DNA from 4 places in the Paenibacillus sp. PSB04 genome. Region 1 is predicted to be linked to each of the others. Evidence: riboswitches for the same ligand, from Rfam matches in the RefSeq annotation. Region 1 holds a riboswitch; each other region holds the start of a gene.

Region 1 (5,791 bases):
CAGGGAGATCAGCACCGGGATATCCAGTGAAATGCCGAAATGCTTGGCAATTGGCGCCAACGTGACGACCACGATCAGAAATATCAACGTTAGTGTTGTAAGCAGCGTGTTAAGCGCAATTTCATTAGGTGTTTTCTGGCGCGCCGCCCCTTCGACCAGGGATATCATCCGGTCCAGGAACGATTCGCCCGGATCGCTTTTGATCATCACCTTGATCTGGTCGCTGACGACGCGGGTTCCCCCGGTGACCGAGCTGAAATCGCCGCCGGCTTCTTTGATCACCGGTGCCGATTCGCCGGTAATCGCCGATTCATCCACCGATGCAAGACCTTCGATGACTTCCCCGTCACCCGGGATCATCTCTCCCTGGGAGACGATGACGACATCGCCTTTGCGCAGCTCGGCCGAGCTGACGACCTTGATCTCGCCGCCCACGATTTTGTTCGCCGTCGTGTCTTTTTTGCTCTTCTTGAGCGTATCGGCCTGGGCCTTGCCCCGGCCTTCCGCCAGCGCCTCCGCGAAATTCGCGAACAGGACGGTGAAGAGCAATATCAGAAACACGGTCAGATTAAACCCTATCCGTCCCTCGGTATGAAAATAAAAGGGAAAAAGAACCATCAGCAGCACCACGAAGGTGCCGACCTCCACAACGAACATGACCGGATTTTTCATCATTACGGCCGGGTTCAGTTTCATAAAGCTGTCTTTCAGCGCCTGTTTGGCAATGCCGCCAGACAGCATGCTTTTGCGTTGTCCGCTCATGACTTGCTCCACCTCTTTAGTTAAGTGTTAAAAATTCGGCGACCGGCCCCAAAACGAGGACCGGAAGGAACGTCAGCGCTCCGATCAGCAGCACGGTTCCGGTCAAAATGCCGGCAAACAGCTTGTTGTCCGTCCGGAAGGTACCCTGGGTCTCGGCAACCTTCTGCTTCACCGCCAGCGAACCTGCAACGGCGAGCAGCGCGATAATCGAAATATATCGGCCAAGGAGCATCACCAGACCGGTGCTGACGTTCCAGAATACGGTATTGTCTGCCAATCCCTCGAACCCGGAGCCGTTATTCGCCGCCGAGGAGGTGAACTCATAGAGCGACTGGCTCAAGCTGTGATACGAAGGATTGGAGAAGGCGTCGGTACCCAGATGCGTCATAAACGAAATCGCCGTCGGCGCAAGAATAATGAAGGGATGCATCAGAATCGCCACCGCGATCAGCTTCATCTCCCGGGCTTCGATCTTCCGGCCCAGAAATTCCGGCGTCCGGCCAACCATCAGGCCGCAGATAAATACGCCGAGGATTGCATACATGATCATATTGACGAAACCGACCCCCTTGCCGCCGAACACGACGTTCAGCATCATTTCGGCCAAGGGCGCAAGTCCTCCCAGCGGCGTCAGCGTATCATGCATGTTGTTGACCGACCCCGTCGTTGCGGCGGTGGTGACGGTTGTGAACAACGCGGACTGCGCGATGCCAAAGCGCACCTCCTTGCCTTCCATGCTGCCGCCCGAGCTGTTGATGCCAAGCTGGTTGATCAGCGGGTTGCCGGCTTTTTCCGAGAAATACGTCAGGCACAGGAACGCTACGAACAGCGTCATCATGACGCTGAAAATCATCCAGCCCTGCTTCTTGTTCCGGGCGAACCGTCCGAACGTGTAAGGCAGTGACGCCGAAATCGTCCACATGCTGAGAATTTCGATCACGTTGGTCAGCGGGCTTGGGTTCTCGAACGGATGGGCCGAATTGACGCCGAAGAAACCTCCCCCGTTCGTTCCGAGGTGCTTGATCGATTCCAGCGAGGCCACAGGACCCAGCGGAATCTGCTGCACGCCGCCTCCCAGCGTTTGCACGGCCCGCATCGGCTCCAGCGTCTGCGGCACTTTGAGCCCGACCAGCACCAGGGTTACGATGAGGGCAAGCGGCACGAACAGGCGGACATGCGCCTTGATAAAATCCTCGAAGAAGTTCCCGAGCCCCTCACCCCTGCGGGTGATGCCGCGCATAAAAGCAATAGCGATAGCCAGGCCCGAGGCTGCCGAGGTAAACATCATCATCGTGATGACGATCATTTGGCCAAAATAAGACATGCCGCTCTCTCCGCTGTAATGCTGGAGGTTCGTGTTCGTCATAAAGCTGATGACCGTGTTGAAGGACAGGCTAGCCTCCATATTGCCGATGCCGCTCGGGTTGCCCGGAAGGGCGCCCATCGTTCGCAGCAATATATAGCTGATCGCTACCAGAAAGATATTGGTTGCGATCATGCTGAGCGCGTACTTTTTCCAATTCATGCTGCCCCGCTGCTTCAGCCCGATGATCCGGTATAAAACTCTTTCCACGCCGCCGAAAATCCGGTCCGTCCGGTTCGGTTCATTGGAGAATATATGATATACGTAAGTGCCTACCGGCTTCACGAGCAGCAGGAGCACGAAAATGACGATACAAATTTGCAAAATATCCAAGGCTGGCTTCCCCCTCTTACGAGCATGTTCTGCTTTGGCCCCTTAAGGCTTACAGATTTAAAATTCCCCGTCAAAATTTTTCCGGATGGATCAAGGCGTAAACCAAATAGATAAAGACAAGCACGGCGAATGCCCCAACGACAATCATTGGTCTTTGCCCCCTTCTTCCACCACTCGGCCGCACCAATGAAGAAATAACAAGAACACGCCAAAGGTGGCAGCGAGCGCAAGTATCATATATACATCCATCATCGTTTCCGGTCTCTCCTTTGCATGGTTAGAATCATCTTTATTTCAGTAAAAATCCGACTTCGCCGTTTAAGGTATAAATGATGTGATCTGCACCAAGCCCCCGGTAAATGCCGGGTGAGCTGCCCCTCTGCGTAATGACATATACCGGTTCCGACGTCCAGGGACGGCAGATTTGCAAATAGCGGCAGGTCAGGTTGAGGCTGCTTTCAAACAGAAAGATTTTGCCGACCTCTATTTCGGGCACCACCCAATCCTCCGCGTGATTCGTATTCAGCCGGATGATCTGCTGCACCCCCATTTTTCTCAAGAGGCGTTCCTCCCGGGCACTGTTGGTCAGAACGGCAAAGGGCCTCTTCCAATACATCAGCAGCTTGATAAAATTGCGTCCCGCCTCGTTCGGCGCGGTCACGATGACGACGTTGTCCATTTCAAAGGCTCCTCCTGTGCGGCAGCCGCGAATACGCAAAAGAAGCCGCAGGGAAAGAAGGACCTTTCCCGCGGCTTCTTGAATTTGGACGAATATGAATAGGATCGTCCTATATTCAAAATGCGCACGATAAGTGCTGCCTCTCCCGTTACGCTGACGAGGTTAGCTGTCGGATTCGGGCGTGAGAGTCGCCCTACCTTCCGGTACTTACCGTACCGGAAAGATTCACCCCGGCGGCTTCCATTCCAGGCGGCCGCTGTGGTTCCCCCGCTCCCGGCCCTTTCCGGCCGAAATTAAGCGTTATTGATAAGTGTATGTGATTGTGATGAATGCTCTCTTTTGTTCCAGTAAGCTAAAAAAGGGTAAAAAAAACACAGAGGCCAGCTGATCCCCCTGTGATCCGAAAGTTTATTCGGGTCGCAAGTTTCATCATTCCTCTCTCAAACGACGCTTACGAGGTTAGCTGACGGATTCGAGCGGTGAGAGTCGCTCTACCCGGCCGGATCCATGGCATCCGTAGCCGGGATTCACCCCTGCGGCTGGCAGCAGACCCCCGACTCTCACACCGGTTCGCTGCTCCATGGCACGCGTTTGGTTCCCCCGATTTCCGCGCTTTTTTGCGGAAACTCAGCGATTAGTAATGGAAACTGTATTGAATACGCTCTGAATCATACACCCGCTCCTTCCAAGCTGTAAAGGCAGTCTAAAAATCATGAACCGCGAATTTTGGAACATTCAGGACCTTATTAGCGCTTACATTTTGGCTTTTTGACTTCTACCTCTTCCATGCTCCCGATTTGGCGCATTTATGGAATCCAGGTCATTCGGGGACACTGGCTCGCAGGAATATCCGCATTGACATTACAGTTCAATCGTTTAAAATTAAATTGTGTGCTTGGTAAATGCTTCGGCTGGATGATGATTCATAGCAGCACAAAAGGAGGAGGATGGCAGTGAGCGTCTATGATTTTCAAGTGAACACGCTGCGCGGCAAAGAGGTATCGTTAAAGGAATATGAAGGTGACGTGCTGCTGATCGTGAACACGGCCAGCAAATGCGGATTTACGCCGCAGTTTCGCGGGCTGCAGGAGCTGTACGACGAGTTCCGCGACCATCATTTTCAAATTCTCGGTTTTCCGAGTAACCAGTTTGCCAATCAGGAGCCCGGTACCAGCGAGGAGATCGGCGAATTCTGCCAGATGAATTACGGGGTCACGTTCCCGATGTTTGAGAAGATCGACGTCAAGGGCAGCAACGCCCATCCACTGTTTCAATACCTGACCCGGGAAGCGCCGGGCGTGCTCGGATCGAAAGCGGTCAAGTGGAACTTTACCAAGTTCCTGGTCGACTCCAAGGGCAGGGTCATCAAGCGTTACGCGCCCAAAACGACACCGGACAAAATCGAAAACGACATCCGCAAGCTGCTTGCATCCGGAAAAAGCGAATAGGCAAATCAGCCCTACAAAATAACGCTACTTGCTGCGATCCGAATTCACTAGCTTTGCGGGACCCCGAAATATACGAAAATGCAATAAGCAAAAAAAGAAGCTCCCCTGGATTTCTCCAAGGAAGCTTCTTTCTGTGTTCATAGATGCGGTAGAGAGGACTCGAACCTCCACGGGCGTACGCCCACTACCCCCTCAAGATAGCGTGTCTGCCATTCCACCACTACCGCATAATATCCAAAGTTCATTTAGCGAACTTTTTTATTATACACAAAATCATCCGAATTGTAAAGGGAAATACATTAAAACACCATACATGTAATATTATATAACACATCAAACAACAAAAACAGAGATCAAGTCGCCCTAACATTGACAAACCACAATATTTATGTAATATTAACTTACAAATAATAGTGATCGATGATTTCACTTCGCAATTCATGTAATATTTATTACCACAATAATATGGAGGTGACCGCGTTGAACGACAAAAGCACCAAACTGCTCGATTACGTGCAAACGCTGGATAACGACTTGTCGGTCGGAGGCTTCAGCCATGTGTTTGACCTCCAAACCCGAATTGCAGAAGGGCGCATCCAGAGCCAGGAAGAGCTGGAAGGGTTCATCCTTCATCCGATGATGAATCGTTTGGTCCGCCAAGACGGCGCGGCCATTCAGGCGATTTACGCAGCTGCCGACCAACGGGATATCCGTCAGATCGCCCGAATTGACCGGTACATCCTCGGAGGAATCGCTGCCCATGAAAATGATGAAGCGGTGCGCCAACGGGGCAGAAGACTTTTGAAACTGGCCCAGGCCCTGTACCCCTGGCTCAATCTGAAGGTTCTTGACGAACTCGCGCAGAAGGAGCTGTCTCCCGTCTGCCTGGCCACGGCGCATGCCTATGTCAACTATCAGCTCGGGTCCAGCCGCGACCACACCGTTTATGGCTATATGCAATCTGCGGTCTGCACATGCATCCAGCTCGCTGCCCGCTCGCTGAGCATTCCGCCTCACGACGCCAAAGCGTTGGCCGGCAAATGGACGGCTGAAATGGAGCGCGCATGGACAGCGGAGAAAGATTCCCTGCCCACAGACCTTTTTAATATCCAGGAGAACGACTCCCATATCGCCTCGTGATCTCTTTAACAACACCACAAAGGCACTCCGCTCTGCCCTGCCGCAGCGAAGTGCCTTTTCTGTTCC
Region 2 (5,791 bases), 2.7 Mb from region 1:
AACGCAGGGAGCTGGGCTTCTCGCTCCTATACGGCAATCAGGAAGCCGCCGCGCTGCAGGGTGACCTGCAGACGAGGTTGCTGAAGCATTTCCGTGCCGCCGCCGGTGTAACCGCGGCCCTTCTGGTAGTCGCCGGGCTAGCGGGCTTCGCCGCTTATTTCCAGGCGCACGTCCATTCCGCCGATCCGGCTTGCTTTTCATGCATGTTCGATTCGCTGCAGAACTGGTGGGACCGCCTCGGTTTTTGGGAAAAAAGCGCCATCGTGCTCGGAGCGTTCGCTTTGTCCTTCATGTTCGTCAGCTTCTGGCCGGCACTCGGTATTGCCTTAACGGCGGCGAGCATACCGGCGAGCGGCCACGAAATCGCTAAGGATATCCGCGATCCAAAAAGGCTGCTCACCCCCGAAAATGTGATCTCTACGCTGCTTGCGCTGGCACTGAGCCGTGTTCCGTTCGGCAGGCTGGCCGAACGCTTCGGAAAGAAGGGCGGCAGCAGGCTGAAGGATTGGCTGGAGAAGCTGCTTAAACGGCGAAAGGAGCCGAAGCCGGAACCTGACCTGCCCAAGAAGCCGCATAAGCCGGATGGAGAGGATCCACCGCCAAAGAAGGAAAAAGATCCCGAGGAGCAGCCGCCGAAGAACGATGCAGACGATTACGTACATTGGAGCAAAGCGAAGTACCGTGGGGTGGAGCTCCACGATGCCAAGAACGGAGCGCTTGGGGAGTTTGACGGCGTCGATCTGGAGAAGGGCATCTTCTATGAAGCCAAGTCGGCGCAAGGGCTCGACCGCATCCATCCAAAAACGGGCAAGCCGCAGCAGACGCCGCAGCAATTTACAGATAAGCAGTTGTACCAGAAAACGAAGGTGCGGATCAACAACCTGATGCAGAAGGCGGTTGGGACGCGAACGACGCCTGATGGAACGGCGGAGATCCCGACACTGGAGCAAATCAAAGGAATCCGGCATTTTGAGTTTCAGCTGGACGGGGACTCGCCGGCGTTACGGACAGCCGCGGAGAACAGCTTGAACAAGCTGCGTCAAGAATTCCCGGATTATACATTCAACATTCGATTTGGGGTGAAATAACATGTCAATCAGCGCCATTATTGTGGACCCGGAAGACGAATTTGAACGGTCCTTTATGCTTCCGGTGGCGACGGAATCCTTTTTCCAGAAATATTGGGTGCCGGCGGTGGAAGAGCTGAACTTGCAGTGGGTCGCACTTTTCCAGGACGGTACAGACGTGGAGTCCGAGGACATCCCGTCTGTCTTGGGCGAAGTGTCCCAGCTTAAAGAATGGGCGCGAAGCCACATGCATGGGGACGACCTCGACCACATGTTACGCAGACTCGAGCTGCTGGAGACGGAACTGCCAAAGGCGTACAGGCGCGGCGGTGCGGTGGTCTACATCGGTTAACATTGCCTGTTAACATTGGTGAATGAATGAAAGATTGTTTTAATCTCCTAAGAGGTGAGTGCGATCAAGTCCGGGTTACACAGACACCGGGCTTGATTGCTTTTAACCGCGCTACGTGATGTAAAGGGGAAAGGGGAGAGCGAAGTGAGGCAGTCTTATCGAATGGACGAAGGGGCTTTTGTGCATCACTTGAACGAAGCTTACGGAATTGCTGCCCGGAGGCTTATTTTTATCCCTTATGGAGATTCGGCCTATTCTTACCGGGTGGAGGGAGAAAATGGAACGCGATACTATCTGAAACTGTTTGACCATAGCAATGACAGCCACCGCCAAAGCATCCTTCGCTGCAGGCGTTATGTGCCGTTTATGTGGGAATTGCATCAGACCGGCCGATTTATGGAATTGCCTTGTCCATTCCGAACCTTAAGCGGTGCTTTTCTGCTTTCCCTTCCTGATTGCACAGCGGTACTGTTTCAATTTATCGAAGGAGAAACCTGGGCTGAGGCTTACCCTTTTTCCAAGCATAACTTGGAGCGTGTTGGACAGCTGGCGGCGCGAATTCGGCAGTTGACTCCTTTCACTACCACATCCGGCCTTGCGGTTGAAACGTATGATATCTCCTTTTCCGAACGTTTGATCCAATGCCTGGAGCAGCTTGAGCATCTTCAGCCCGGTTCAAGTCCAGCTAGCCAGCTGCTGCGTGAGCTTGTTATCCCTCAGCAAACGCGCATAACCGAGCTGTTGCACCAGATCACAGGGGTTCGTGAACGTCTCGTACTTGACCCGGCCCCCAATGTGCTCTGTCACGGTGATCTGTGGGGAGGGAATCTGATGGAGACCGCAGACGGACGGCTTGTCGTCCTGGACTGGGAAGCAGCCATGCTCGCGCCCCCAGAGCTGGATATCGTGGGGTATATCGGGGACGGACTGGGTCATTTTCTCAAAGGGTATGAGCAGGAACTAGGTCAACAGATGGAGCTGAACCCGGATTTACTGCGTTATTATGCATACCGCCATCATTTGAGAAACCTGACCCATTGGTGCATGAATATTTTGCAGCGTGACCTGGAGCCAGACCAGCTGGATAACGACCTCGAAATGGTCCGGCATCACTGCTTGAACCGGCTGGATACCGTAGAGGCTTCGCTGAGGAATGCGGCGGATCGAAATATATAGAAGTCCGATATGAATTTAATAGCGTAAACAAGCGATATGCACAGCTACAGCCAGAAATTAATAGAGTGCCGCCAATGTAAGCGTTGACATGAAGTTCTTTTGAATTTTTTCATACGTATCTCAAACCGTTTGCTTCTTTACAGCAGGCATCCGGAAGGAGTAAGATTCAATTCGTAATCGTGAACTTGTGAACCTGAAACGTAGTACTCCTTGATCGCTGAATTCTGAAATCAGGAGCGGGGGAACCAAAGGGAGGAAGCTAAGCCTTCGTCCCAGGGGTGAATCACTTGATCTTCATTTATTGAGTGTAGGGATACTTTCGGTCCCGAATCCGTCAGCTAACCTCGTAAGCGTTATGAAAGAGGGATTTGTCGTGCGCGTAAAGCCACGGGAAGGTCCAGCTTTCCTGCGGCTTTTTTTGTTGTGCCCAAAAAGGGTTGAACACGTGTCTAACGGGTACATCATGAGCATTTCAACTCTAACACTGGCGGTGACAAACATTTTATGGCAGCATTGAAAAGACTTTTGATCGGACGGCCGCTGAAGTCTACCGAATTGGGAGAACAAAAACTGAATAAGAAAAAAGCTTTGGCCATTCTATCCTCCGATGCGCTTTCGTCCGTAGCGTATGGGCCGGAGCAAATTTTGCTGGTTCTGGTCACGGTCAGCACGGCGGCGTTCTGGTATTCGATACCGATCGGAATCTGCGTACTGATTTTGCTGGCTGCACTCATTTTATCCTACCGGCAGATCATCTTCGCTTATCCGCATGGCGGCGGCGCTTACGTCGTTTCCAAACAGAATCTGGGAATCTATCCCGGGCTGGTGGCCGGCGGATCGCTGCTGGTAGATTACATTCTGACTGTTGCGGTCAGCGTTTCGGCGGGCACGGACGCGCTGACTTCAGCGTTTCCGGCGCTGCATGAGCATACGGTGGGGATTGCCGTCACCTTCGTCATCCTCATTACGCTGCTGAATTTGCGGGGCGTCACCGAGTCCGCCTCCATCCTGGCTTATCCGGTGTATCTGTTCGCCTTCGCGCTGTTCATTTTGATCGGCGTTGGTATGTACAACATCGTGACAGGTCACGTTTCACCGCATTTGCATACGCCGGTCGGGACGCCGGTGGCGGGAATCAGCCTGTTCCTGCTCTTAAAAGCTTTTGCCTCGGGCAGCTCCGCTCTGACCGGGGTCGAAGCGATCTCGAACGCCATCCCGAACTTCAAGGATCCGGCTCCGAACAATGCGGCCAAAACCTTGATGGCAATGGGGATTCTGCTGGCTGTACTCTTCTCGGGCATCGTATTTCTTGCTTATTATTTGGGTATATCCCCAAATCCCCAGGAGACGGTCGTATCCCAGATTGCCAATCAGACGTTCGGACGGAATTTTATGTACTTTTTCATCCAGGGCACGACGGCACTGATCTTGATCCTGGCGGCCAACACCGGATATTCGGCGTTTCCGCTGCTGGCGGTCAATTTAGCCAAAGACCGGTTTATTCCCCGGATGTTTACTGTCCGCGGTGACCGTTTGGGATATTCGAACGGAATCATCATCCTTGGGCTACTGTCCATCATGCTGATCGTCGCTTTCCACGGACAGACGGAACATTTGATCCCACTGTACGCGGTAGGGGTATTTATCCCTTTCACGCTCTCGCAAACGGGAATGATCGTCAAATGGATCCGGGAAAAACCGCAGGGTTGGGTGACGAAGCTCGTCATCAATACGATCGGCGCGCTGATCAGCTTCACGGTGTCGGTGATGTTCTTCGCAACCAAGTTTGCGCAGATCTGGCCGGTACTGATCTTTTTGCCGCTGATCGTGTATCTGTTCCACCGGATCAAGAAGCATTATGAGGCGGTTGGCGAGCAGCTGCGGCTGTCGACGTGCGAGCCGGCGGTACCGATCGAAGGCAATGTAATCATTCTCCCCGTTTCGGGCATTACGCATGTCGTGGAGCATTCCCTGAATTATGCGAAGTCGCTGGCGGCGGATCAGATCATTGCGGTATATATTCCGTTTGAACGGGAAGAAGAGAACCGGTTTGAGGAAAAATGGCAAAAATGGCGGCCCGACGTGCGCCTTGTGACGCTGCATTCTCCGTACCGGAGCATCATTCATCCGCTTAGCAAATTTATCGATACGGTGCACCGGAAAGCCAGCGAATCCAACTACCAGGTCACAGTGATCATTCCGCAGTTTATTCCAAAGCGGAGCTGGCACAATCTGCTGCACAACCAGACGAGTTTGATGATCCGGACTTATCTTTTATTCCGCAAAGATGTTGTTGTGACAACGGTACCGTATCATTTAAAAAAATAGCGATTCAGATGGTTCAAACCATTCGTAATCAGGCCCCGGCATCTGTGCCGGCGGTCTTTTTTTGCGTAAAAGCAGCGGATATATATGATGGGAAAGAGTAATCCCGTGGGAGTAATGGCTTGAGTGTAATGGCTTGAGTGTAATGGCTTATGAGTAAGGGCTTATTTCCTGCAGAGTAGGGGATCCGTATATTTTCACGATGTGCAGGGTGTCAAAGGATTAACGCAACAAAAATTCATCCATTGCGTCTAATCAACGTATATAGAACAGCAACAGGGGTGGAACAGATGAATGGGAAACTAATAACGATATTCGGTGCCGTACTCGGTTCTGTGCTCGTATGGGCAGGAAGCGCAGCTGCGGAAGAACGATTTAGCGATCTGCAGCACTCGAAGTGGGCGGAAGACGGCATCACCTATATGGCCGAACGGGGAACCGTCGCTGGATACGGTTACGGGAAGTTTATGCCCGAAAGGCAAGTCACAAGAGCGCAGGCCGTTACTTTCATGGTGCGGGAGCTTTATCCGCAGGAGCTGCAGCAAGAAGCGGGCGGCGGCATGACCTATACAGATGTGCCTAAGAACCATCCTTTTTATCTTGAAATTGCCATTGCCGCAAAACATGGGCTGGCCAGCGGATTTCCTGACAGCACCTTCCATCCGGATGCACCGATGAGCCGTGCCGAAACGGCGGCGTTTCTTACACGGGCCTATTCACTCGTAAAAGGCCAGCAACCCGTAACAATAACGGATACAGCAAAGCATTGGGCGGCAGCGCCTATTCTCATCATGAGCTCCAACGGATTGATCGGCGGATATTCAGATAGCACCTTTCGTCCAGACCGATCTGTGACGCGTGCGGAGTTTGC
Region 3 (5,791 bases), 1.0 Mb from region 1:
ACGATTCCCAAAACAGTCAACCAGTAAATTTGGTTCAATAACCTTACAAATAGCATAACAGCTAGGAAATCACTCATATCAGGATTCTTTTCCAATTATATCGCCTTGGTAGTATAATGTCGATTTGGAAAACCTTAATTCTGCTTATTTCGACATGTATCGACATCAATTGTCAAAAATATTTCAAAATTAAAACACTTAACAACCCGAATTTCACAAAATGAATGGAGTTGACCTGAACATGAACCCACTAAGTGAGGAAAAAGTCTTTAAAGATCCGGTTCACAATTATATTCACGTCCAGGACTCCACGATTTGGAGGCTTATTAATACGACCGAATTTCAGCGCTTGCGGCGGATCCGGCAGCTTGGAACCTCGTATTTGACGTTTCATGGAGCGGAGCACAGCCGTTTCTCCCATTCTTTAGGGGTATATGAGATTACACGGCGGATTATTTCGCAATTTGAGCGCAGCGGCTATCCGGATTGGCCGAAAGAAGAGAGGCTGCTGACGCTGTGTGCGGCGCTGCTGCACGACCTGGGACACGGCCCCTTTTCTCATTCGATTGAAGAGGCCTTTCATATGAATCATGAAGACTGGACGCGCCGGATTGTCACCGGAGATACGGAAGTGAATGATATTCTGAGCGAGATTGCCCCGGACTTCCCGAACAAGGTATCCGCCGTCATCGCGAAGACCTATGATAAACCGATTGTGGTGAACCTCGTTTCTAGCCCCTTGGATGCCGACCGGATGGATTACCTGCTTCGGGATGCCTATTACACCGGGGTGAACTACGGTACGATTGATATTGACCGTATTCTGCGGATGCTTCGTCCTTACCAGGGGAGAGTGGTGGTCAAAGAGTCCGGGATGCATGCCGTGGAGGATTATTTAATGTCCAGGTACCAGATGTACTGGCAGGTCTACTTCCATCCGGTAACCCGCAGTTCAGAAATTATTTTGCGCCAAATTTTCCGGCGGGCCAAGGAGCTGTACCAGGATGGTTATCCATTTGGCTTTATGGTCGAGCCGCTGCCTCAGCTCTTTGAAGACAAACTGGACGTGCAGGCTTATCTGAAGCTGGACGAGGCGCTGATTCAAACGGCCTTCCTCCAGTGGTCCTATGAGGACGACCGCATACTCAGTGAGCTGTGTACCCGATTTATGCACCGCAAACTGTATAAATATGTAGAAATGGACTCCGTCGATTTGGAAATGATCGATGAAATCCGCCGGGAGTTTGGACAAGCCGGAATGAACCCGGAATATGATCTGGAGATTGATTTTCCGACCGATCTTCCTTACGATGTATTTCGTCCGGGTGACGAGTCGAGCCAGAAACAGATCCTGCTGCTCGACCGCCAGGAGCAGCTGCGGGAAATATCCGAGGTGTCGGATATTGTCCGTTCCATCAGCGGCATTCACCGCGGGAAATATCACTTGTATTATCCGGAAGATAAACTGGAAAAGGCGATAACCGATCTTTCTCCTTCGATTTCCCGCATTTTCAAGCTTTAATGACAAAATACCGTACGAAAAGGAACCTGTGGTACCGACAAGAAAGGAGTTCAAATTCATGGAACTGTTCGACACGCACACCCATCTGGATGCGCAACAATTCGACGAGGACCGGGAGCGGGTCATTGATAATGCCGTACAAGCCGGTGTAACCCGGATGATCAACGTTGGTTTTAACCGGGAGACGATTCCATCGACGATGAAGCTGGTGGAAACGTATGATTTTATATATGCGGCCATAGGCTGGCATCCGCAGGACGCCGTTTTTATGCAGGAAGGCGATCTGGAGTGGATTGCATCCTTATGCAGTCATCCCAAGGTGGTGGCCATCGGTGAAATTGGTCTGGATTACTACTGGGATACCTCGCCAAAGGATGTGCAGCACCGGGTCCTCCGCCAGCAAATTGGACTGGCCCGAGAGCTCAACATGCCGATTGTTATACATAACCGGGACGCCCATGAGGATATTGTGAAAATATTACGGGAAGAGAAGGCCGGCGAGGTCGGCGGTGTCATGCATTCGTTCTCGGGGAGCTGGGAAACCGCGAAGCTATGCCTGAATATGGGCTTCCATCTTTCGTTTGGCGGACCTATTACGTTCAAGAATGCCAGAGTCCCCAAAGAGGTCCTGGCTCAGGTTCCGATGGACAGGCTGCTCATCGAAACGGACTCTCCTTATCTCACGCCGCACCCTTTCCGAGGGAAGAGAAACGAGTCGGCAAACGTCCGTCTGGTCGCTGAAGCGGCAGCCCAGATTAAGGGGGTTGACCTGGAGGAAATTGCCCAGATTACCACCCAAAATGGGCTGGAACGATTTGGAATTGTGTGAAATCGGGAGAAAAACAGCCGAAAAAATGAGCATGAGCGAATGATTAAAGAATTTTAACAAACAAAACGCCGAATATTACATTTTTTTAACCACTTTTTCAAATAAACGTGGTTGATTACCGCTTTACAACATGCATCAAAACAGGATATCATCTTTTCAGTGAATCATTGAGCTGTCGTTAAGGTCTTACCTTCGCAGCTTCATGAACCAGTCTCGCTGAGTCTTCCGCATGGGAGAACGGGGGAACCAATACTGGAGCGGGGCATGACAGACCGGAAGCGGTCCGGTGCTCGCAAACGTATTTGATTTCTTTTTTGGGTCTCTGGGGTGAATTGAACGGCTTTACGCCATGAGCGTAAGGACGCGAATAGGGCGGCTCTCTTTCGCCCGAACCCGACAGCTAACCCCGTAAGCGGATAAAGAGAGGTACCCTCGTGCATGACAATTCCGATATTCTGACATCCGGAAGCCACGAAAGAGTCCTCGTAAGCTCTTTTCTATCGGCTTCTTTTGTTTTGAATAAAGGAGAGGCAGTCATCATACTGTTGTATAACAGGAGGTGACAAATCATGATGGAGAGATTGGTTCATGGTGCAAGAACGCATGCTTTCTGTGGGTTCTTGTAAAAAATTGAGTATAGTCGCGTCAAATACAATCATGCATAACTCTAGACGGCGAGGCTATGAAGGAGGATCGAGAAAGTGGGCGTTTTCCAACCAGAGAAGACCCATGATTCAAAAATCTCCAGCATGTCTTACGCATTGCGATGGAAGCATGAGAATTTGCGCCAGATCTCCACTGCAGCTATCGTTTCAATCGCGGTTACCCTGATGATCTTGCTGCTCGTGTACAGTCAATCGCGAAAACAAGTTTATTTGGTAGTAGACGGTCAAATGAAATCTGTACAGACCAATACATCTTTACTTCAAGAAATGCTGGATGAGCAGGAAATCAGTCTGAAACCCGAGGACCAAATATCGATGCCGCTGAGCGGGGCTATATCCGACGGCGACAAGGTCGTGATCGACCGCGCGAGTCCTGTGAAGGTGACGGCTGATGGTGCAACGAAGCATTTGTATACAACGGCCAAAACGGTCGGCGACGTGCTGAAAGAAACCGGCGTCAAAGTCAAGGAAACAGACATTGTCACTCCGGCTGTCGAAACGGCGGTCTCCACCAACACGGACATCCGGATCGTCCGGATGAACAAACAAGTGGTACAGCGTCATGAATCCCTCCCCTTCCGGGTGGTCAAAACCTCCGACCCCAGCATTTACAAAGGCGAGTCGCGGGTGATTCAGCAGGGATCTCCTGGCGTGATGGTGCAGTACATCGAGAAGAAGTACAAAGACGGCAAGCTGGTGTCCATGAAAATGGTGGGCAAAAAAGTGCAGACGGTGACCAAAGATAAGGTCATTGCCGTCGGCACGAAGAAAAAGCCTGTTCCCGTAGTGACCGAAGTCAAAACAGCCGTTGCCAAAGCTTCTTCTACCCCTGCCAAGGTGAAGAAGGTCAGCAGCAGCAGCAGTAACAACCGGGTCAGCAAGGCCGGCGTTGACTTTTCCTACAAGAAGCTGATCAAAGTCTCCATGACCGCTTATTCGTCTGGCGAGTCCGGAGTCGGCACACGCACCGCCACAGGAACACGCGTCACGGAAGGCCGCACGATTGCGGTTGATCCAAGCGTCATTCCTTTGGGATGGTGGGTTTACATTGAAGGTGTTGGCTTCCGTCGTGCGGAAGACACAGGCGGAGCCATTAAGGGAAATAAAATCGATATATACTACGATTCCGTCCAGCAGGCACGCAACTTTGGCCGTAAATCCGGCCTTAAGGTATACGTGATCGGTCCGGTCAAACCGGAGCTGAACTAATTTCGTTTTACTTTGCCATTCTAATGTTATAGTATTATGATCATGAAAATGTCATGCTAAAGAAGAGGAGCTTTCCTCTTCTTTTTGTTGTTAATTTACAGCAGTTTGTCTATACCGGGACCCCGCAAAGTACCTGAACAGGCATCACGGTTTATGCCACTTGCAGGGACTTGGCTGTCCGGCGGCATTGACGGGTATAATGTACTCGAAAGGAAGACAGGAAATCATGATTAAAGAAGTCATTGTGGTGGAAGGCCGGGATGATACCGTGGCCGTGAAGCGGGCGGTGGATGCCGATACGATCGAGACGGGCGGCTCCGCCATCAATGCGCGTATACTCCAGCGGATCGCGCTGGCTCAGGAGCGGCGGGGGGTCATTGTGCTGACGGACCCGGATCACGCCGGCGAAAGAATCCGCAAAATCATTTCGGCCAAGGTGCCTGGCTGCAAGCATGCGTTTATCCCGGAGGCCGATGCAACCCGCAAGGGGGATATCGGTGTGGAGAACGCCTCGCCTGCGGCGATCCGCAGAGCCTTGGAGCGGGTTCACACCTCTTATGAGGGGGCGGAAAGCCAGATCGACATGGAGGACCTGATGGAGGCGGGGCTGCTGGTGCACCCGGATGCCGCCGCCCGGCGGATGGCGATGGGCAACCTCCTCGGTATCGGCTACTGCAACGGCAAGCAATTTTATAAGCGACTCGCCATATTTCAAATATCCCGCGAAGAATTCGCGGATGCGCTTGCCCGTATCGAAGATGAAGGAGGCCGGACAACGTGAACGGCATGGACGACATCGCCACACCAAGGCGAACCAAAGAAATCATCCAGCGCCACGGCTTTTCATTCAAGAAGAGCCTGGGGCAAAATTTTTTGATCGACCAAAATATTTTAAATAAAATCGTGGACGCGGCCGGACTTGATTCCACCAAGGGTGCCCTGGAGATCGGTCCTGGTATCGGCGCCCTGACCGAAAAGCTGGCCCAGCAGGCAGGGGCCGTCACGGCGGTTGAGATCGACCAGAGGCTGATTCCGATCCTCGAGGAGGTTCTCGCCCCATACCCCGGCGTAAAGGTACATCATGGGGATGTACTGAAGACGGACCTCGCTGCGTTGTTTAAGAGCAATTTTGCCGGCGTATCCAAAGTCAGCGTCGTGGCCAACCTTCCGTACTATGTGACGACGCCGATCTTGATGAAGCTGCTGGAGGAGCGGCTCCCGTTGGAGAACATCGTCGTGATGATCCAGAAGGAGGTGGCGGACCGGATGGCCGCCCGGCCGGGCACGAAGGATTACGGCAGCCTGAGCATTGCCGTGCAGTATTACAGCGTGCCGGAGCTGGTGTGTATCGTGCCGAAGACGGTATTCATTCCACAGCCGAACGTGGAATCGGCAGTGATCCGTCTGGCCGTGCGGGAACAGCCGCCGGTTGTGGTTGACGATGAGCGGCATTTCTTCGAGGTGGTACAAGCATCGTTCGCTCAGCGGCGGAAGACGATATCAAACAATCTGAAGAGCCGCTTCTTCCCCAATGAGGGACGGGAGCGTCTGGATCAGCTGCTGCAG
Region 4 (5,791 bases), 3.4 Mb from region 1:
GGTAATTGCGGATGCGGTTCCTGATTATAAGGAAGACGGCTACGCGATCGGGATCAAAAAAGGCAACACCGAGCTCGTGAACCAAATCAATAAAACGCTGGACCGTCTGAAATCCGAAAACAAGATTGAGCAGTACGTCGCCGAAGCGAGCGATTTGGCTGCACAGAAATAGAGGTTAAGCTGTCTGTTCTCATTTTATACATCGGATAAAATAGCGAAGCGAATTCGCTATTTTTTCTGTTCAATGATGGGTACCTTGTTTCAAATATGTCCCGATCTGTTGTATACAGGGAAAGGATGGGACAGGCAGGTATGATGACAAAGGAGGTTCTTGGGTCTTTATGAATATGTTCTCCGTTTTTTGGGATTACCGGACGTATTTTGCGACAGGTATCCAGTATACACTGCTCCTGGCGGCCATCGGTGTCATCTGCGGCTTCGTGCTGGGCATTATTATATCCTTGATGCGGATGTCCCGCTTTTGGCTGCCGAAGCTAATCGGTTCGGTATGGGTGGAAGTTCTCCGCGGTACCCCGATGGTTGTTCAGCTGTTTATTATTCACTACGGCCTCGTGGCCTTCGGGGTCAAATTTACGCCGATCGAGTCCGGTGCAATTACGTTGTCCATTAACAGCTCCGCGTACCTTGCGGAAGTGTTCCGTGCCGGAATCCAGGGGGTGGACCGGGGCCAGTCGGAAGCGGCCCGTTCCCTGGGAATGACGCGCAGCATGACGATGCGGTACATCGTGCTGCCCCAAGCTGTAAAAAGCGTGCTGCCGGCCATCGGCAATGAGTTTATTACGATTATCAAGGAATCATCCATCGTATCGTTTATCGGCGTCACCGACTTGATGTACCAGTCGGGGGCTATCCAAGGGATTACGTATGATTACCTCAGTCCGCTGCTGGTCATTGCGGCCATCTACTTCATTATGACGTTCACCCTGTCCAAGCTGCTGGGGGTATTCGAAAGGAGGTTGAATACCGATGATCAGCGTTAAAGATCTGCGCAAATCGTTCGGCAAGCTGGAGATTCTGAAAGGGATCGACATCGACATCGCCAAAGGCGAGGTCCTCGTCGTGATTGGCCCCAGCGGCTCGGGGAAAAGTACCTTTCTCCGCTGCCTGAATCTGCTCGAAACGCCAACAGGGGGGCAGATCACGTTTGAAGGCGAGCCGATTACGGACAAACGCCACAACATCAATGCCACCCGCGAAAAAATGGGCATGGTGTTCCAGCATTTCAATCTGTTCCCGCATAAATCGGTGCTGCAGAACCTCATGCTGGCCCCGGTTAAGGTGAAAAAGCAGCCGCCGGCCGAGGCGGAACGGATTGCCCTTGACCTGCTGCGCACGGTCGGATTATCCGACAAGAAGGATGCGTATCCGTCCCAGCTGTCAGGCGGGCAGAAGCAGCGGATCGCCATCGCGCGGGCGCTGGCCATGCAGCCCCACGTCATGCTCTTTGACGAGCCGACTTCGGCCCTGGACCCGGAAATGGTCGGCGAAGTGCTGGAGGTCATGAAGAAGCTTGCGGAGGGCGGCATGACGATGGTTATCGTAACCCATGAAATGGGGTTTGCCCGGGAAGTCGGCGACCGGATCGTCTTTATGGACGGCGGACAAATCGTCGAGCAGGGGACGCCTGCGGAAGTGTTCGGTAACCCGCAAAACAGCCGCACGAAAGATTTTCTGAGCAAGGTTCTTTGACAAAGTGCCTGCATATAAAAATGATAAAGCCCTGGACGAGAATATTACTCATCCAGGGCTTTTTATGTACCTTTTCATGAATAAATTGTTAAAATGAATGAGGATTTTGTAACTATTTTAAAAGGAATTGAGCTGCTGCTCCCTTACTTAAGTCAGCTAACAACCCTAAATAAAGCCTGATAATTCAAGGCTTTTGGATTGGTAACATTTTCATGCGCACAGGTTACAAAATTGTGATATATTTGTTGAGCCGAAACTTTTCTAAGGTAAAGTGCGGGGGATGTAATTTGTGTACATAGTACGCTTGGGGTGAATCGCACCAATAGGGCGTAGGGTTGTCTCCTCAATCCGAATCCGACAGCTAACTTCGCAGGCATCACGACTTAAGGAGGAACCATGAAAAGATTTAAAGGAATCAAGACACTTGCAGCCATCATCGGCATTTCTCTGGCGGTACAAGCGGTACCCACGTTTGCGGACTCGGTCCATGTAGCGAAGGATGGAGATACCTTCTATACATTATCTAAACAATATGGCGTTAATTTGAATCAGCTGATGAATGCAAATCCGAGCGTAGAAGCAACCAATATTTATCCAGGCCTGAAATTAAACGTTCCAGGAGCAAGCACAGCCAAGGCATTTGCCGCAGAGGACAGCGGCTCCATCATCACAGCAGCTTCCCTGAACGTCAACGGCGATGACAAAGTTGTGGAAGCATGGGGTAAAACCTTCAATTACTCCAAAACACTCGACGTCCGAGCTACGGCTTATTCATCTGCCGCTAGCGAAAACGGCAAGTGGGGCGCAGTGGACTACTTCGGCAACCCGCTGAAGCTGGGAACGATCGCGGTTGACCCTTCCGTTATCCCGTTGGGAACGAAAGTGCTGGTTACCGGTCACAGCTTCCAAGGCCTTCCGAAGAAAGCCTTCGTAGCGACAGCTAAGGATACCGGCAGTGCGATTAAGGGGAAACGCATCGACATTTTCGTGCCGGGCAGCCCGGAAAGCGTTAGTGCCTTCGGGTTCCAGGACGTTGAGCTGTACTTCATTAAATAGTTCAAGCTTTTCATAATAACACGGAAAAACCGGCTTTTGTACTCAAGCCGGTTTTTTTGTACGCTCAGCGCGTTACTTGTCTTTTGGAACGTGAAGTAACCTCGGCAGCGTGACGAATGAATAGCCTTTATTTTTCAACGTCTGAATAATGTCCGGAAGGGCATCGATCGTACCGCTGAGATTGGACGTGGTTCCGCCTCCCGCATGCTGAAGAATGATCGAGCCTTGCCCAACGGTGGACAGCACGTTGCGCTTGACCGCTTCCTTGCTGATTCCTTTCCAATCCAGCGAATCGACGTTCCAGTTTACGATTTTGTAGCCCTGCTGCTTGGCCCAGCGCAGTTGGCGTTCCGTGATGTCTCCATAAGGTGGCCTGATCAGCTTGGGCTTATAGCCGACGATGCCGTAAAGCGTGTTCTCCGTCCGCTTAATCTCGGCTACATATTCGTCCATCTCTAATTTGTGAAACACGGGATGATTATAGGAGTGGTTTCCGATCACATGTCCTTCACGGACGATGCGCTCGACCAGCTCGGGATGCTTCTTCGCCCGGCTGCCCATCACAAAAAAGGTAGCTTTAATATGATGGGCTTTGAGCACATCCAGGATCTGAGGAGTAAATCTGGGATCCGGCACGTCATCAAAGGTTAGGGCCACCTCTTTGACGCGCGGACCGTGAATTTTGAACGTTTCGGGATATTTTTTGATCAGCTGGCCGAGCGTAAGGATCTGCTGTTCCTTCCGCTTTTCTTTCGCCTCCCGGCTGCTGGTTTCCCGTGCAGGTTCGGAACCTGACGGATGTTCCGGGGGTTCACCGCCTTGAGCGGCGGCTGCCGGCCACCCGGACTGCCAAGGACAGATCAACAACAAGATCAGCAGGGAAGACAGCAATGTGCTTAACAGCTTCTTTTTCATCCGTCTCGACTCCTTTCCACCGCGGACAAACAGCGAAAGCATGATTTATCCTTGTTATGTCCATATGTTGATGCAATTATGTTACTTTAAATCAGTTGCTTGGCCACATTTTCATATCGTTCGGCAAAGCGTGTATAATAGAACTGATGGATTACGGTCGCTGTACGTTGGCCGTAACCGCGAGGTATGGACGATAAACGGCGGCGCTGCAATCATATAACCCTGTTGTCATATAGGCTTAATCACATACAACATAAAGGAGACACGAAGCAATGGCAGATCTATTTACACCTTATGTACTTAAAGGATTATCTCTGAAAAACCGGATTGTTATGCCTCCGATGTGCCAATATTCGGTACAGGCTGAGGACGGGATCCCTAACAATTGGCATTATGTCCATTATATATCCCGCGCAGTCGGCGGAGCCGGATTGATTATCGTAGAGATGACGGGGGTTCACCCGGACGGACGGATTACGAACCGGGATACGGGAATATGGGATGACGGGCAGATCCCTGCTTACCGCAAAATCGTCGACGAAGTGCACGCCCATGGCGCAAGGATCGGCATCCAGCTGGGCCATGCCGGCCGCAAGGCGGAGGACGCGAACCCGCCCGTAGCCCCATCGGCCATCCGTTTTGACGAGAAATATAAAATTCCGAGAGCTTTGTCCACCGAAGAGGCCCAGAGTCTGGTTACCGCCTATGGGGAAGCGGCCCGGCGCGCGGTGGAAGCCGGCTTTGATACCGTGGAGATACACGGCGCTCACGGCTATTTAATCCATCAGTTCCATTCTCCGCTGACCAACCGAAGAGACGATGCGTATGGAAAAGACCTGGCCTTGTTCGGAGAAGAGGTTGTTAAAGCCGTCAAGAAGGCGGTCCCTGAAGACATGCCTGTTCTGATGAGAGTGTCAGCCAAGGAGTACGTGGACGGCGGTTATGACGTCGATTACTGCGCGGAAATCTGCCAACGATACCGGGATGCGGGCGTGGACGTATTCCATATTTCCTCCGGCGGTGAAGGTCATATCGGATCGAACGGCGGACCGAAGGCCGGCTCGGGGTACCAGGTGGAATTGGCGGAGCAAATGAAGGCAAAGCTGGATGTACCGGTAATCGCTGTCGGCCGCTTGGAAAATTACGAGGAAGCGCAGCAGGTGGTGCTGGAAGGAAAGGCGGATCTGGTCGCAGTCGGCAGAGGCATGCTGAAGGATCCTTACTGGGCGCTTCATGCGGCCCAAGAGTTGAACGGAGAACAGAAGATCCCGAAACAGTACTTGCGAGCTTTTTAACCTAGGCATTGCGGAAATGAAGCTAATCAAGCATTCACAACAAAACGCTGGAGTCAGATCCGTAGGATCGGCTCCCGCGTTTTTTAAACGGTAAACATACCCTTGAATGAAGACTCCTTGCTGCTATATTATGGAAGATGAACAAACGCCGAAAAAATTTTGGCGATTTTTGAAACGGTCCTAAAACTGCTGCGTAAAAGAGTATCAAGAAGAACACATTAACCTTTCAGGAGGAACAAGAAACCATGGCTATTTTCAAAAGACTGCGCGATTTAACAATGTCCAATATTAATGCGATTATCGATAAGGCAGAAGACCCGATCAAGATGACGGACCAATACATCCGCGATATGACCGAAGATTTGGAAGACGCGGAGAAGGCTGTAGCCGCTCAAATCGCCATCGAGAAAAAATTCAAGCAGCTGTACGAAGAGCAGCAGGCGCTCGTTGAGAAGCGTACCCAGCAGGCACACACCGCAGCCCAGGCACAAAACGTTGAGCTGGCCCGCCGTGCGCTGGAAGAGAAAAAATCGGCTGAGCAGAAAATGAACGAATACAAAGCAAGCTACGACCAGAACAAGGCTTCGGCCGACAATCTCCGTGCCAAGCTTGAGGAAATGCGCAAGCAGCTCACCGAAATGAAGAACAAAAGAGAGACGCTGGTAGCCCGCTATAATGCGGCCAAAGCGCAAACCGAAATCAACAAGGCGATGAACGGCTTCAGCACGGATTCTGCGACGAACGGCATGAAGCGGATGGAAGAGAAGATGCTGCAGATGGAGGCGCAAGCCGAAGCCAGCAACGAAATGTCCGCC

Evidence for each region. A riboswitch is a leader RNA that binds a small molecule or an ion and turns the genes downstream of it on or off. The one in region 1 is predicted to bind cyclic di-AMP.
Region 2: it holds a riboswitch for cyclic di-AMP, as region 1 does, so the genes downstream of both, K2F33_RS23150 (APC family permease) here and K2F33_RS01860 (hypothetical protein) in region 1, are expected to answer to the same signal.
Region 3: it holds a riboswitch for cyclic di-AMP, as region 1 does, so the genes downstream of both, K2F33_RS06645 (resuscitation-promoting factor) here and K2F33_RS01860 (hypothetical protein) in region 1, are expected to answer to the same signal.
Region 4: it holds a riboswitch for cyclic di-AMP, as region 1 does, so the genes downstream of both, K2F33_RS19955 (3D domain-containing protein) here and K2F33_RS01860 (hypothetical protein) in region 1, are expected to answer to the same signal.

What each region holds. Positions count from the first base shown of each region.
Region 1 is NZ_CP081301.1:360,479-366,269, forward strand. It holds gene kdpB (potassium-transporting ATPase subunit KdpB) at 1-762, opposite strand, end outside; gene kdpA (potassium-transporting ATPase subunit KdpA) at 779-2,458, opposite strand; gene kdpF (K(+)-transporting ATPase subunit F) at 2,529-2,606, opposite strand; gene K2F33_RS01860 (hypothetical protein) at 2,748-3,137, opposite strand; cyclic di-AMP (ydaO/yuaA leader) riboswitch at 3,273-3,447, opposite strand; cyclic di-AMP (ydaO/yuaA leader) riboswitch at 3,570-3,780, opposite strand; gene K2F33_RS01865 (glutathione peroxidase) at 4,091-4,585, shown strand; tRNA gene K2F33_RS01870 (tRNA-Leu) at 4,730-4,812, opposite strand; gene K2F33_RS01875 (urease accessory UreF family protein) at 5,066-5,725, shown strand.
Region 2 is NZ_CP081301.1:4,989,182-4,994,972, reverse strand. It holds gene K2F33_RS23165 (PrsW family intramembrane metalloprotease) at 1-1,088, shown strand, start outside; gene K2F33_RS23160 (hypothetical protein) at 1,090-1,419, shown strand; gene K2F33_RS23155 (phosphotransferase enzyme family protein) at 1,564-2,595, shown strand; cyclic di-AMP (ydaO/yuaA leader) riboswitch at 2,801-2,964, shown strand; gene K2F33_RS23150 (APC family permease) at 3,100-4,923, shown strand; gene K2F33_RS23145 (glycoside hydrolase family 3 N-terminal domain-containing protein) at 5,211-5,791, shown strand, end outside.
Region 3 is NZ_CP081301.1:1,367,334-1,373,124, forward strand. It holds gene K2F33_RS06635 (HD domain-containing protein) at 242-1,522, shown strand; gene K2F33_RS06640 (TatD family hydrolase) at 1,581-2,351, shown strand; cyclic di-AMP (ydaO/yuaA leader) riboswitch at 2,556-2,782, shown strand; gene K2F33_RS06645 (resuscitation-promoting factor) at 3,053-4,225, shown strand; gene rnmV (ribonuclease M5) at 4,452-5,006, shown strand; gene rsmA (16S rRNA (adenine(1518)-N(6)/adenine(1519)-N(6))-dimethyltransferase RsmA) at 5,003-5,791, shown strand, end outside.
Region 4 is NZ_CP081301.1:4,297,368-4,303,158, forward strand. It holds gene K2F33_RS19940 (transporter substrate-binding domain-containing protein) at 1-172, shown strand, start outside; partial or broken gene K2F33_RS19945 (amino acid ABC transporter permease) at 345-1,001, shown strand; gene K2F33_RS19950 (amino acid ABC transporter ATP-binding protein) at 988-1,710, shown strand; cyclic di-AMP (ydaO/yuaA leader) riboswitch at 1,949-2,103, shown strand; gene K2F33_RS19955 (3D domain-containing protein) at 2,107-2,766, shown strand; gene K2F33_RS19960 (polysaccharide deacetylase family protein) at 2,839-3,681, opposite strand; gene K2F33_RS19965 (NADH:flavin oxidoreductase/NADH oxidase) at 3,954-4,976, shown strand; gene K2F33_RS19970 (PspA/IM30 family protein) at 5,222-5,791, shown strand, end outside.